Regions from separate parts of the Ureibacillus sp. FSL K6-3587 genome, predicted to be linked through region 1. Evidence: a T-box and tRNA genes for the amino acid it is inferred to sense, from the RefSeq annotation. Region 1 holds a T-box; the other holds one or more tRNA genes.
What was found. A T-box is a leader RNA that pairs with one kind of tRNA and senses whether it is charged. The one in region 1 lies ahead of NSS77_RS12705 (valine--tRNA ligase), so its partner is inferred to be a tRNA-Val.
Positions count from the first base shown of each region.

Region 2: it encodes a tRNA-Val, which carries the amino acid that the T-box ahead of NSS77_RS12705 (valine--tRNA ligase) is inferred to sense. The anticodon was not compared.

Region 1 covers NZ_CP151969.1:2,548,364-2,551,712, reverse strand. Annotated here, with positions in the region: gene NSS77_RS12705 (valine--tRNA ligase) at 1-1,422, opposite strand, end outside; T-box leader at 1,479-1,701, opposite strand; gene NSS77_RS12700 (hypothetical protein) at 1,779-1,988, shown strand; gene NSS77_RS12695 (hypothetical protein) at 1,981-2,838, opposite strand; gene hemL (glutamate-1-semialdehyde 2,1-aminomutase) at 2,958-3,349, opposite strand, start outside.
Region 2 covers NZ_CP151969.1:2,306,237-2,309,585, reverse strand. Annotated here, with positions in the region: tRNA gene NSS77_RS11540 (tRNA-Glu) at 1-33, opposite strand, end outside; tRNA gene NSS77_RS11535 (tRNA-Ser) at 43-135, opposite strand; tRNA gene NSS77_RS11530 (tRNA-Asn) at 140-214, opposite strand; tRNA gene NSS77_RS11525 (tRNA-Ile) at 221-297, opposite strand; tRNA gene NSS77_RS11520 (tRNA-Gly) at 303-376, opposite strand; tRNA gene NSS77_RS11515 (tRNA-Phe) at 384-459, opposite strand; tRNA gene NSS77_RS11510 (tRNA-Asp) at 468-543, opposite strand; tRNA gene NSS77_RS11505 (tRNA-Met) at 547-623, opposite strand; tRNA gene NSS77_RS11500 (tRNA-Ser) at 641-733, opposite strand; tRNA gene NSS77_RS11495 (tRNA-Ile) at 753-829, opposite strand; tRNA gene NSS77_RS11490 (tRNA-Met) at 836-909, opposite strand; tRNA gene NSS77_RS11485 (tRNA-Ala) at 930-1,005, opposite strand; tRNA gene NSS77_RS11480 (tRNA-Pro) at 1,013-1,089, opposite strand; tRNA gene NSS77_RS11475 (tRNA-Arg) at 1,105-1,181, opposite strand; tRNA gene NSS77_RS11470 (tRNA-Leu) at 1,195-1,283, opposite strand; tRNA gene NSS77_RS11465 (tRNA-Gly) at 1,288-1,362, opposite strand; tRNA gene NSS77_RS11460 (tRNA-Leu) at 1,375-1,459, opposite strand; tRNA gene NSS77_RS11455 (tRNA-Lys) at 1,468-1,542, opposite strand; tRNA gene NSS77_RS11450 (tRNA-Thr) at 1,547-1,622, opposite strand; tRNA gene NSS77_RS11445 (tRNA-Val) at 1,628-1,703, opposite strand; rRNA gene rrf (5S ribosomal RNA) at 1,710-1,825, opposite strand; tRNA gene NSS77_RS11435 (tRNA-Glu) at 1,909-1,980, opposite strand; tRNA gene NSS77_RS11430 (tRNA-Ser) at 1,990-2,082, opposite strand; tRNA gene NSS77_RS11425 (tRNA-Asn) at 2,087-2,161, opposite strand; tRNA gene NSS77_RS11420 (tRNA-Ile) at 2,168-2,244, opposite strand; tRNA gene NSS77_RS11415 (tRNA-Gly) at 2,250-2,323, opposite strand; tRNA gene NSS77_RS11410 (tRNA-Phe) at 2,331-2,406, opposite strand; tRNA gene NSS77_RS11405 (tRNA-Asp) at 2,415-2,490, opposite strand; tRNA gene NSS77_RS11400 (tRNA-Met) at 2,494-2,570, opposite strand; tRNA gene NSS77_RS11395 (tRNA-Ser) at 2,588-2,680, opposite strand; tRNA gene NSS77_RS11390 (tRNA-Ile) at 2,700-2,776, opposite strand; tRNA gene NSS77_RS11385 (tRNA-Met) at 2,783-2,856, opposite strand; tRNA gene NSS77_RS11380 (tRNA-Ala) at 2,877-2,952, opposite strand; tRNA gene NSS77_RS11375 (tRNA-Pro) at 2,960-3,036, opposite strand; tRNA gene NSS77_RS11370 (tRNA-Arg) at 3,052-3,128, opposite strand; tRNA gene NSS77_RS11365 (tRNA-Leu) at 3,142-3,230, opposite strand; tRNA gene NSS77_RS11360 (tRNA-Gly) at 3,235-3,309, opposite strand.

The DNA.
Region 1 (3,349 bases):
TTGATACAATTTGTTGTTTGTATCCGGCCAGCCCATTGTGGAGAATGGCCATAAGGCACTTGAGAACCACGTATCCAATACATCCGGATCTTGCGTCCAATTTTCCGCATCTTTTGGCGGTTCTTTGCCAACATAAATTTCGCCCGTTTCATTATGATACCAAGCCGGAATTTGATGGCCCCACCAAAGCTGACGGGAAATGCACCAGTCACGGATGTTTTCCAACCAATGAAGATACGTATTTTCAAATCGTGGCGGTACAAAATTCACTTTATTTTCTTCGTCTTGTTGCAATTTCAATGCTGCCTCCGCAAGCGGCTTCATTTTCACGAACCATTGTTTTGACAAGTAAGGCTCTACAATTGCACCTGTACGCTCAGAGTGGCCAACAGAATGCACATGCTCTTCGATTTTAATTAAGTATCCTTGCGCTTTTAAATCTTCCACGATTTGTTTGCGGCATTCGAAGCGGTCCAATCCTTGATATTTGCCCGCTTTTTCATTCATTGTACCGTCTTCGTTCATCACTAAAATGCGCTCCAAATTGTGGCGGTTGCCCACTTCAAAGTCGTTCGGGTCATGGGCAGGCGTAATTTTCACAACCCCTGTACCAAATTCCATGTCCACATATTCATCGGCCACAATTGGAATTTCACGATTTACAAGCGGTAAAATGACTGTTTTGCCAATATACTGTTTGTAACGTTCGTCTTCAGGGTGAACCGCTACCGCCGTATCTCCAAGCATTGTTTCAGGGCGTGTTGTCGCCACTTCCAAGTAGCCGAAACCGTCGGCAAGCGGATATTTCATGTGATAGAAGGCTCCAGGGATTTCTTTATAAATTACTTCGATATCGGATAAAGCGGTTTTTGCTTCCGGATCCCAGTTGATGATGCGTTCGCCGCGGTAAATCAATCCTTTTTCATAAAGACGTACAAACACTTCTTTTACAGCATCGGATAAACCTTCATCCAAAGTAAACCGCTCTTTTGTATAGTCCAAAGACAATCCTAATTTCGCCCATTGTTCGCGAATATGGCTTGCGTATTCTTCCTTCCATTCCCATGTTTTTTCAAGGAATTTCTCGCGTCCTAAATCGTAGCGGCTGATTCCTTGTTCGCGAAGTTTGGCTTCCACTTTTGCTTGTGTCGCAATTCCCGCATGGTCCATTCCCGGAAGCCAAAGGGCATCATATCCTTGCATGCGTTTCATGCGGATGATGATATCTTGCAATGTTGTATCCCAAGCGTGGCCAAGATGCAGCTTCCCGGTTACGTTTGGAGGCGGAATTACAATGGTATACGGTTTTTTATCGCTGTTTGGTTGTGATTCGAAAAATTTTCCTTCCAACCACCATTTGTAACGACCTTGCTCAACAGACTTCGGGTCGTACTTTGTCGGCATTGACACGTTTTCTGTCATGACTGTTCCTCCTTTAGTTGAATCAAATTTTGGCAAAAAGAAAAACTCCTTTATCCGAAAAGGACGAAGGAGTTCGCGGTACCACCTTTTTTCCATTTAGACCATAAAACGTCTAAACAGCTCTCATTCCGATAACGGTGTTTAACCGGCTTTTACTACTGGATTCATAAAAGCTGCTCCATGGCTACCTTCAAATGATTGCATGCGGAAACTTCTCAGCTGCCGTTTCCTCTCTGTGGCATGCATCATCATTCTACTCTTCCAATTCATTGCATCCGCATATTCAACTGCTTAAATCATTGTATAAAATTTAACAGCAGTTTTCAAGTTTCAGGGAAATGAAAGGAGTGATTTCCATGTCTTTTTTAAAAAAAAGAAGAAAATGTTATAATCCCTGGCTATTACCCCCTTGGATCCGAAAAGTGCGTTTTTACGCAAAACACATTTGCATTCCGATCACCGTGTTTCAAGCCATTCACACGCTCTTCGTCCCAACGACGGGCGATGTGCTGCTGCTTTTCATTCTCGCACTCATTTCATGGTTGTTATGGACAGATATTATTTAAATTTCAAAAGGCTATAGGATTCGGAAAGTTCGTTGTAAAAATCATCCGTATCTGAAGGGATCTTGAATTTTTCATCAATCATGATTTTGCTGGAAGACTCATTAACATGTATCACTTCATTCTCTTCTTTGCGGATTTTTTTGGCTTCTTCCTCAAAGTGGGAATGTCCGATTGGTTCCCCTTGAATAGAATTGCTTTCATTTGCCGATTCATCCAACGGTCTGATGAAATCTACGTAATTTGATAACGATTCATCTTCAATAGCTTCCGAGAAATTTGGTGCACTTTCCTGCACTTTATTCAATTCTTCATTCACCAGTGGATGTTCCAATGTGGCAGGGGGCTGGTCGGTTTTGGCTCTTTCCAAAACTTCCCCCGTATTCGCGGCCACTACGGCTACCCGTTCCGCCACTTTCTCTTCGGATTCCACTTGGAATAAAGCGCCTGCCACCGGCTCGTCAAAAGTGCAGTTCACTTCCCATTTAAAGGTGCAGCTTGAGCCATCGTATACAAATAAGGATATATCCTCAACATGCAATTCCAGCTGAGAAGTTTGCGCAACTTTCTCCTTTGGCAAATCCACTTCTAAAGGCAATGAATATTCAAAATATCCTTCATCGCCTTGCAAATCAATATATTCGATCAATGTACCTTCGCTGAAATTCGGTTTGATCGCAGGATTGAATCTCACCGTCGACTTGATATGATAAATGCCCGTCAAACGAATGGAATCTTCCGTCTCTTCCTGTTGCCAACGGGGGATGACTTGGACCGATACAACTTCTTCGACAATCCCGTATTCTTTTGAAAAGATAAACTGCGTCATCATTTCCCAATTAATTTTTGCCATGTGTTTCCCTCCCGTACTACTCTATGCCCGAAAATTCGAAGTATGATAAATGGCATTTCAAAAATTTTGACAAAAAAAGAGCGTCTTTCCCTTCATTAAAGGAAAAGACACTCTGATCATCAGCGGGCCAATTTGGCAAACACTTTATGGAATGCATCAATGGTTTTCGCGATATGTTCTTCTGTATGGGCAGTGGAAATAAACAATCCTTCAAATTGGGAAGGCGGCAAGTAAACCCCTTCTTCAAGCATGAGACGATGATATTCTGCAAACATTTCCAAATCGGATGTTTGGGCGGATCTAAAATCAACGACATCCTCATTTGTTAAGAATAAACCGATCATGCTGCCTGCACGGTTCACTGTATGCGGGATGTTGTATTTTGTTGCCGCTTCACGGATTCCTTCTTCCAGCATGTCTCCCAGCTTTTTAAAATATTCGTAACTCTCAGGAGTTAAACGGGATAAGGTTTCAATCCCCGCAGTCATCGCCAATGGGTTTCCGGATAATG
Region 2 (3,349 bases), 240 kb from region 1:
AGGGCGGTGTCTTAACCACTTGACCAAGGGGCCATGTATGAATGGCGGAGAAGGAGGGATTTGAACCCTCGCGCCGGGTTACCCCGACCTACACCCTTAGCAGGGGCGCCTCTTCAGCCTCTTGAGTACTTCTCCGTCATGGCTCCGAAGGTAGGATTCGAACCTACGACCAATCGGTTAACAGCCGATTGCTCTACCACTGAGCTACTTCGGAATATTATGGTGGGCCTAAATGGACTTGAACCATCGACCTCATGCTTATCAGGCGTGCGCTCTAACCAGCTGAGCTATAGGCCCTCGTTTGGAGCGGGTGATGGGAATCGAACCCACGACATCAGCTTGGAAGGCTGAGGTTTTACCATTAAACTACACCCGCATATAAATGGTGGTTCAGGACGGAATCGAACCGCCGACACAAGGATTTTCAGTCCTTTGCTCTACCGACTGAGCTACTGAACCACTTTATATGGCGGTTCCGACGGGACTCGAACCCGCGATCTCCTGCGTGACAGGCAGGCATGTTAACCACTACACCACGGAACCGTTTGGTTGCGGGGGCAGGATTTGAACCTGCGGCCTCCGGGTTATGAGCCCGACGAGCTACCAGACTGCTCTACCCCGCGATAATTTTATATATTAATGGTGGAGGAAGAGGGATTCGAACCCCCGCGCGGTTTGACCCGCCTCTCGGTTTTCAAGACCGACCCCTTCAGCCAGACTTGGGTATTCCTCCATGTTTCCTTTTCAACCTTTGGTGGACCTTGCAGGACTCGAACCTGCGACCGGACGGTTATGAGCCGTCTGCTCTAACCAACTGAGCTAAAGGTCCTTGGGATGGCGGTGGAGGGGATCGAACCCCCGACCTCACGGGTATGAACCGTACGCTCTAGCCAGCTGAGCTACACCGCCGCCAATTGATTTATATGTTATGGTGGAGCATAGCGGGATCGAACCGCTGACCTCCTGCGTGCAAAGCAGGCGCTCTCCCAGCTGAGCTAATGCCCCGTTTCTATGGTCGGGAAGACAGGATTCGAACCTGCGACCCCTTGGTCCCAAACCAAGTGCTCTACCAAGCTGAGCTACTTCCCGGTCCCTTTTCTTTTATGGCGCGCCAGGCAGGAGTCGAACCCACAACCTTCTGATCCGTAGTCAGACGCTCTATCCAATTGAGCTACTGGCGCTTCATCTTCATGTTGGTGCCGAGGACCGGAGTCGAACCGGTACGGTAGTCACCTACCGCAGGATTTTAAGTCCTGTGCGTCTGCCTATTCCGCCACCCCGGCTTTTTGGAGCGGAAGACGGGGTTCGAACCCGCGACCCCCACCTTGGCAAGGTGGTGTTCTACCACTGAACTACTTCCGCATGATGTAAATATGGTGCGGGTGAAGGGAGTCGAACCCCCACGCCGTAAGGCGCTAGATCCTAAGTCTAGTGCGTCTGCCAGTTCCGCCACACCCGCATAATAAATGGTGAGCCATGAAGGACTCGAACCTTCGACCCTCTGATTAAAAGTCAGATGCTCTACCACTGAGCTAATGGCTCACGATGGTGCCGGCGAAAGGAATCGAACCCTCAACCCACTGATTACAAGTCAGTTGCTCTACCAATTGAGCTACGCCGGCATATATGGTGGAGGATGACGGGATCGAACCGCCGACCCTCTGCTTGTAAGGCAGATGCTCTCCCAGCTGAGCTAATCCTCCATTTAAGCCTAGCGACGTCCTACTCTCGCAGGGGGAAGCCCCCAACTACCATCGGCGCTAAAGAGCTTAACTTCCGTGTTCGGTATGGGAACGGGTGTATCCTCTTTGCCATCGTCACTAGACTTATTATTTCAAAGACAAGAATTATTTTATCATAAACGCTAAGGTTTTCAATATATTTTTTTATTTTTTAATTAAAATTTTATGACCCCTACGGGATTCGAACCCGTGTTACCGCCGTGAAAGGGCGGTGTCTTAACCACTTGACCAAGGGGCCATGTATGAATGGCGGAGAAGGAGGGATTTGAACCCTCGCGCCGGGTTACCCCGACCTACACCCTTAGCAGGGGCGCCTCTTCAGCCTCTTGAGTACTTCTCCGTCATGGCTCCGAAGGTAGGATTCGAACCTACGACCAATCGGTTAACAGCCGATTGCTCTACCACTGAGCTACTTCGGAATATTATGGTGGGCCTAAATGGACTTGAACCATCGACCTCACGCTTATCAGGCGTGCGCTCTAACCAGCTGAGCTATAGGCCCTCGTTTGGAGCGGGTGATGGGAATCGAACCCACGACATCAGCTTGGAAGGCTGAGGTTTTACCATTAAACTACACCCGCATATAAATGGTGGTTCAGGACGGAATCGAACCGCCGACACAAGGATTTTCAGTCCTTTGCTCTACCGACTGAGCTACTGAACCACTTTATATGGCGGTTCCGACGGGACTCGAACCCGCGATCTCCTGCGTGACAGGCAGGCATGTTAACCACTACACCACGGAACCGTTTGGTTGCGGGGGCAGGATTTGAACCTGCGGCCTCCGGGTTATGAGCCCGACGAGCTACCAGACTGCTCTACCCCGCGATAATTTTATATATTAATGGTGGAGGAAGAGGGATTCGAACCCCCGCGCGGTTTGACCCGCCTCTCGGTTTTCAAGACCGACCCCTTCAGCCAGACTTGGGTATTCCTCCATGTTTCCTTTTCAACCTTTGGTGGACCTTGCAGGACTCGAACCTGCGACCGGACGGTTATGAGCCGTCTGCTCTAACCAACTGAGCTAAAGGTCCTTGGGATGGCGGTGGAGGGGATCGAACCCCCGACCTCACGGGTATGAACCGTACGCTCTAGCCAGCTGAGCTACACCGCCGCCAATTGATTTATATGTTATGGTGGAGCATAGCGGGATCGAACCGCTGACCTCCTGCGTGCAAAGCAGGCGCTCTCCCAGCTGAGCTAATGCCCCGTTTCTATGGTCGGGAAGACAGGATTCGAACCTGCGACCCCTTGGTCCCAAACCAAGTGCTCTACCAAGCTGAGCTACTTCCCGGTCCCTTTTCTTTTATGGCGCGCCAGGCAGGAGTCGAACCCACAACCTTCTGATCCGTAGTCAGACGCTCTATCCAATTGAGCTACTGGCGCTTCATCTTCATGTTGGTGCCGAGGACCGGAGTCGAACCGGTACGGTAGTCACCTACCGCAGGATTTTAAGTCCTGTGCGTCTGCCTATTCCGCCACCCCGGCTTTTTGGAGCGGAAGACGGGGTTCGAACCCGCGACCCCCACCTTGGCAAGGTGGTGTTCTACCACTGAACTACTTCCGCGAAAAATAAGCCGCTGAATCAAATGTTCCATTCAAATATA